DNA from 2 places in the Pseudobacillus badius genome. Region 2 is predicted to be linked to the other one. Evidence: riboswitches for the same ligand, from Rfam matches in the RefSeq annotation. Region 2 holds a riboswitch; the other holds the start of a gene.
What was found. Region 2 has a riboswitch for FMN ahead of ribD (bifunctional diaminohydroxyphosphoribosylaminopyrimidine deaminase/5-amino-6-(5-phosphoribosylamino)uracil reductase RibD). Riboswitches for the same ligand answer to the same signal wherever they lie in the genome.
Positions count from the first base shown of each region.

Region 1: another riboswitch for FMN. It lies ahead of B1A98_RS04320 (ECF transporter S component); the one in region 2 lies ahead of ribD (bifunctional diaminohydroxyphosphoribosylaminopyrimidine deaminase/5-amino-6-(5-phosphoribosylamino)uracil reductase RibD).

Region 1 covers NZ_MWMM01000002.1:250,714-254,126, reverse strand. The annotation lists gene B1A98_RS04330 (ATP-binding protein) at 1-1,232, shown strand, start outside; gene B1A98_RS04325 (hypothetical protein) at 1,340-1,528, shown strand; FMN riboswitch at 1,844-1,974, shown strand; gene B1A98_RS04320 (ECF transporter S component) at 2,126-2,701, shown strand; gene B1A98_RS04315 (methyl-accepting chemotaxis protein) at 2,864-3,413, shown strand, end outside.
Region 2 covers NZ_MWMM01000004.1:5,775-9,187, reverse strand. The annotation lists gene ribE (riboflavin synthase) at 1-381, opposite strand, end outside; gene ribD (bifunctional diaminohydroxyphosphoribosylaminopyrimidine deaminase/5-amino-6-(5-phosphoribosylamino)uracil reductase RibD) at 387-1,475, opposite strand; FMN riboswitch at 1,622-1,764, opposite strand; gene B1A98_RS08990 (DUF7010 family protein) at 2,396-2,944, shown strand; gene B1A98_RS08985 (immunoglobulin-like domain-containing protein) at 3,074-3,413, shown strand, end outside.

The sequences.
Region 1 (3,413 bases), on a different contig from region 2:
CCGGCATTGCGATTTTCTTGACGACTATCTTTGCTTTTTTCTTGTCGACACGGATCACGGCCCCGCTGCGTAAAATGCGGGAAGCAGCCAATGAACTGACCAAGGGGAACTTTGATACGACCGTTCCTATTTTAACCACAGATGAAATCGGTGCGCTTGCTACTTCATTTAATCAAATGGCGAGACAGCTCAATCATAATATTCATGCACTCAACCAGGAAAAAGAGCAACTGGCGAGTATTCTAAGCAGTATGGCGGATGGAGTTATTACTTTTAATCGTGACGGCACCATTCTGATTACGAATCCGCCGGCGGAGCGCTTTTTGCAAAACTGGTACTATGAAGTGGGCAAGGACCATCCACAGCAAATGATGCCATCGCTTGTTGAAGAGCTTTTGAAAGAAGCGGTTCAAACAGAGACAGAAAAGATTGGTGAGTTTTCTGTGCAGGGCCGTTCCTATGTCATTATCGTCAGCCCGCTTTACAATGGAAAAACAGTTCGCGGGGCAGTAGCGGTCGTTCGTGACATGACGGAAGAACGCCGTCTTGATAAGCTGCGAAAAGATTTCCTGGCGAACGTATCACATGAGCTGCGGACGCCTATTTCAATGCTTCAGGGATATAGCGAAGCAATCATTGATGACATTGCGGCGACGGAGGATGAAAAAAGGGAGATGGCCCGAATTATTTATGATGAATCGCTTCGGATCGGGCGGCTGGTGAACGAGCTATTGGATTTGGCTCGCATGGAAGCGGGACACATTTCCTTGAATATGGAGGAGGTGGATTTTCCTTCATTTATTCGCCGGGTGACCGATAAGTTCCAAGGTGTAGCGAAAGAGAAGGATATTGATTTAACATGGCAGATTCCAGATGAGAAAATCGTGACGAAGCTTGATCCAGACCGCATCGAACAAGTGTTGACCAACTTAATTGATAATGCTTTGCGCCATACGCCGGAGCACGGATTTGTCAAAGTAAGCTATGAGCTGAAAACAGACGGGCATCATGTATCGGTGCAAGACTCCGGGGCAGGCATTAGTGAGGAAGACTTGCCCTTTGTGTTCGAACGTTTTTATAAAGGAGATAAGGCTCGGACAAGAGGCCGTTCCGGCACTGGGCTAGGGCTTTCTATCGCGAAAAATATTATCTCTGCCCATAGCGGCAGCATTAAAGTGCAAAGCAAACTTGGAGAAGGGACGATTTTCTCCTTCCGCTTGCCGGCAGAATGATCGAGTAGGCATTCAGATAAGGAGTTTCGAAAAAATAGTCATACTGGAAACGCTTTCCGTCATACAACTAAAAGGGCGATAAAAAAGCAAGTTGGAGGCGGTACATCATGAAAGACTACTTGAAGCGTTTTATGATTGCTTTACTTATGGCTCTATGTGTCAGCTTGTTAATGATCGGCGGAGGACTCGCTCAGTCCAAAAGCGGGAAAAAGCAGTCGCTGGCTGAAAGAAGCTATCTGCAGGAAATGACAGAAGCGCTACATACAGGGAAAGCGGTCTCGCAACAATCGTTCTGAAGAGAAAAAGCCTCTTGTGTCGGACTGCAGACAAACTGGATGAAACGCCAGCTTGAACTGCAGTCTCTTTTATGTTGTCTGTAGATAGGAGCGGTTAATTGCTATTCTAAGCGGTTTGTTTTCCTCTGTCCGGCTGGCAACAGGTTAGGGCAGCCGGACAACTAGACTCGTTCAAATAGATGGCTCTGTTAAAGAAGTCTGAAGCAAGGGAATGCCCCTCTTGCTTTTTTTTTGTAGGGTTGCTATTATTTAAGTATATCTATTGTTATTCACTTGTTGGTTTAACAGGGCAATAGCAGTAGAAAAAAACTTTATATTCATCTTCGGGGCAGGGTGAAATTCCCGACCGGCGGTATGGAAGCAATTGTTTCTGAGCCCGCGAGCCGAAAGGCTGATTTGGTGTGAAGCCAAAGCCGACAGTATAGTCTGGATGGGAGAAGATGAAGGTCTGCCGGCGTTCAAAATGTGCAGATTTGAACGTTTATTTGAGTATGACTTTTCTCCCTCAAGCCACCCGCTTGAGGGTTTGTCGTTTCTCGAGGTTTTTGGCAGCCTTTCTTCTTGTGAATGATGAATGAGAAGAAGGAGAGAATCATTGTGAAAAAAATGAATATCCGTACGTTAACGTCTGTGGGATTATTAAGCACGCTAGCTTATTTATTAATGCTGCTGAACTTTCCAATCCCGCCATTTCCGAGCTTTTTAATGATTGACTTTAGCGATATTCCTGCACTAATCGCTGCGATCATTTTTGGGCCTCTTGCCGGTATCATGGTAGAGCTAGTAAAGAATGTGCTGGACTTCTTTATGACCGGAAGCCCAACAGGAGTGCCTGTCGGCCATTTAGCTAACTTCGTAGCGGGCATTACTTTTATTCTTCCTGTTTACTATGTATACAAAAAGTTTGAGTCAAAAAAAGGCTTGACTGTTGCTTTGGCAGCCGGAGCAGTCTTTATGGCTGTAATGATGAGTGTGTTGAACTACTATGTTATTTTACCTGCGTATACACTGTTCTTAAATGCACCTGCCATGAGCGCTCCCGAAACGAAGGAAATGGTCGTTTCCGCTATTTTGCCGTTTAATATGATTAAAGGAATGGTAATGGCTGTTGTATTTCTGCTCATTTATTCACGAATTTACGTGTGGATGCGCAAGCAGGCGGCCGTTTCATAACATACAGCTTACAAGGAAAGCCCTAAAAGTCCGTGAAAAGACTTTTAGGGCTTTTGATTTGTTTTTACAGGAACAAAGAACTTGAATGTAAGGGGTCATCGGGTATAATTATCCATGGAGAAAACTTGTTTTTATAGAAAATACAGATAAGGTGGGTTGAACTTGAGGTTTTCTGTAGGTAAAAAGTTGTATTCAGGTTTTACAGCTGTTTTAGCCGCTTTAATCCTAGTGGGAGCTGTCGGCTATTTATCGGCAATGAGGTTGGACAAAGAATATACTTTCTTGTTGGATGATCGCGTCAAGAAGGTAGAAATGATTGATGAGCTGATTAGTATAGAAAAGGATGTATCGATCTATTCTCTTACATATTTTACTTTTGCTGAACAGAACAGCTTAGATGAAATCGAGAAAAAACAGCAAGAATTTACGGATGTACATCGCCGTCTTGAACAAATGATTCAGCAGCCCAAAAATAAACAGCTGCTAAATGAAGTGAAAGAAGCAGGCAGCCGCTATAATGAATTGGTCTTCAAAGCGCTTGAAAGCCATAAGCAAGGGTTGGCGTCTCAAGCAGCGGTCTATAGCACTGAGGCTAGCGAGCAGGAAAAGAAGATGAAAGAGAAAGCGCTGGAATTGAAAAAAGCGCAGTCCGCTGAGTTAAGCAAAACGCGAACTGATTTAGAAGCGTTTATTCAGACAATGAAAATGTTTC
Region 2 (3,413 bases):
CTCCGCTGAATACTGGATATCAATGTAAAGTGCGTTCTCCACGCGCTTTTTCCCGGTAATCACACCGACTCCATCGACGTGACCGGAAACGAAATGGCCGCCAAAACGGCCGTTTGCCGCCATGGCCCGTTCCAAATTCACTTTCGATCCCCGGCTGAGCCTGCTGAGGGATGTGTCCCGAAACGTTTCTGGCATCACATCAACCGTAAAGCGTTCGGAAGTGAAGCTTGTAACTGTTAAACAGACTCCATTGACCGCAATGCTGTCCCCGAGCCGGACATCCTCAAGCACCTTGTGAGCCGCAATGGTCAGCTGCATCGATTTGTTTTGGGCAAGCACTTCTTCTATCATGCCGATTTCTTCAATTATGCCTGTGAACAATGTGGTTACCCTTCCTTCCGCGAAGCTGTAATCTTAATATCTTGTCCAATCATCTCCACCTTATCAAACACTAGCTGGATGGACTCATCCATCGTCGGGAAGCCTTCTCCCGCAAATGGCGTAGGCGCCATTTTGCCGCCGATCAATTTAGGTGCCATATAGATGACGATTCGTTGAAAGGCTTTCTCCTGAAAGAATGAAGCGTTCACTTCGCCCCCGCCTTCGACAAGCAGCGTCATGATCTCCTCTTCTCCTAATTTTTCCAGAAGAAGCGGGATATGAATATCGGCCGTCTCCAGACGAATCACATCGGCACCAGCCGCGATAAGCGCTTCCTCTTTGTCTAAAGAGGCTTCACTGCCGCAAACGACGATCGTAGCGGCTTCTTTGTTTTCAATAACATTTGCTGTAATGGGTATACGTAAATGCGTGTCTAAAATGACTCGAATGGGGTGTTTTCCTCCGTGGGGCAAACGGGTGGTCAGGAGAGGATTATCCTGAAGAACGGTATTGACACCGACGAGGATCGCGTCATGCTCATGTCTGAGACAATGAACATCTTCCCTTGCCGGCTGACCAGTAATCCAGCGGCTATGGCCTGTGTAGGCAGCTGTTTTGCCATCGGCTGTAATGGCTGTTTTCATTGTGACGAATGGGGTTTGATGCTGAATAAAATGAAAAAACGGTTCTAACAAGCGATCTGCTCTTTCCCGGCAGACTCCAATCTCTACTTCAATTCCGGCAGATTCCAGCTTTTGCACGCCTTTTCCGCTCACTCTAGGATTCGGGTCCACCGTCGCGATAAATACCCTCTTAATCCCGGAGGAAGCTACTAAATTCGCGCATGGCGGCGTCTTTCCGTGGTGTGAACAAGGCTCTAATGTTACATATAAATCGGCACCGGCCGCTTCCTTTCCGGCTGCACGAAGAGCATGAACCTCCGCATGGGCTTCGCCCGCTTTCAAATGGGCGCCCATTCCGATGACACGGCCGTCCTTCACGACCACCGCACCGACCGGCGGATTCGGAGATGTCTGTCCCTTCACGCCTTCTGCCAGCGACAGGGCTAACTCCATATACTGTTCCTTTAACATTTCGCTAGTCCTCTCTCGATTCCTAAATATTTTCGTCCAATGAATGGTTTACAGCCAATAAACCAACAAAGCCCCGTATATATAATATATACGGGGCGCAAAAGGCGTAGCCAAATAAGCATTTTAAAACCTGTTTTTTAAAATGCTTCATCCTTCTCCCATCCAGACTATCACTGTCGGCTTCGGAATTTCACCGAATCCACCGGTTCGAAAACGAACACGGGTCACGGACTAAGAGCATTAGCTCATCACCGCCGGTGGGGAATTTCACCCCGCCCCGAAGGATACACTATTCAAGTTAATTCTTATTATCACTCTAGGAATACGATTGTGTCAAGGTTTAATGTGTGTGAATTCTGATTAATTCGGATGAAAAATGAGGGTTGTTGACCAGTTTCGTCAACAACTTTTCTTTAAACTAAAGCTATTCGTTGACTACACTTCCTTATGTTACTTTGTTTTATTCATTGGCACTATTTCAAATGGTTCTTCTCATTGATGCGCTGCCAGTTACCCACAATACACATTAAACACTACTACGAAATCAGTTTGCATCTATCCTTCAAGATATAAAGGATGAGTTCTATATGGGTCCTAAAACAAATGATTTTGCACCTTATGAAGATATTCGTTTTAACATGAACTGCCCTGTAAATGTTAGACACAAATTAACATTTACGGGGTGTTTTTGTGATTAAATTTAATGCAGAAGAAAAATTACAGATTGTTTTACGTTATCTAGATGGGGCAAAAAGTTATCTTGAGCTGTCGAAGGAATTTAAAGTAGATAAAAATTTTCCACGTACTATGCATAAACCTTTTCATTATAGTTATCTTGAATAAAACAATAGTAGTAAATCCATTGAAAAACTGTTAAATTGTAGAAGTCGGTAATTCGCTATAAAGGAGTGCATAATTATATGAACCGAACACTTGAACAATTACAAACTGATATCATCTTTACTGGAAAGAAGGGCTACCCTATTCTATTATCTGGCGCTATTGTCTTTTTATTATTTGCCTTTATGCCCTTATTTTTTCCAACGAAGACCCTATCTCTTATATGGATTTTTGGATTAAGTGTCATTTTCCCATTTGGAGTCCTGCTAGGCAAAATAGTGAATGTTAATCTTTTATCTAGTGATAATCCATTAGGTACATTAGGTGGAATGGTTGCAGCTATACAAGCATTTTACATACCTGTATTTATCATCGTGTATACGCACATCCCTGAATATATCCCTTTTACCATCGGGTTATTAGCAGGATCTCACTTTCTGCCCTATATGTGGATTTACAAAAGCAAAGCTTACTTATTTGTCACTCTTGCCGCTTGTATATCCTCTTTCATCTTAGGTGGGTTCTTTGTTGAACTCGCATTTAATCTAGTCCCTTTGGCCATTTCGATTTCGTATGGAGTCGGTGTTCTACTAATTCTTAGAGAACTCAAAGTGGTCAAACCAGCTTAATCACCTAATAGGTGATTTTTTTTATGTTTATTACACTCCTTCACATTTTCAACGAACTGAACTATTCATTAAATTCTCTTACTGCTTCTCTATCCAATTATTGGTATAGTAAAAGCAGGAGGTGTTTTAGTGATTAAAAAATATCCACTTATTTCTTTTATTTTTATAGCTTTACTGCTCTTCTTTACTGGCTGCCAAGCTGAGGGCTCTTATCTTAAAGAAGAAGCCCCCATTCAAAAACGTCCTAGCTCCGATAAAGGAATTAAACTATCAACCGAAAAAGCAGTATACAAAACATCTGACAACGAAATCACAATTAATATTCAGAACGATAGTGATACCCAGTTCAGTTACGGTCAAGATTTTGCAATTGAAAAGAAGGTTAAGGATGCATGGTATTCTGTACCATTTAAAGATAAATCCTTTGAAGAAAAAGGGACTTTGCTTCATCCAAAAACCTCTACTTCAC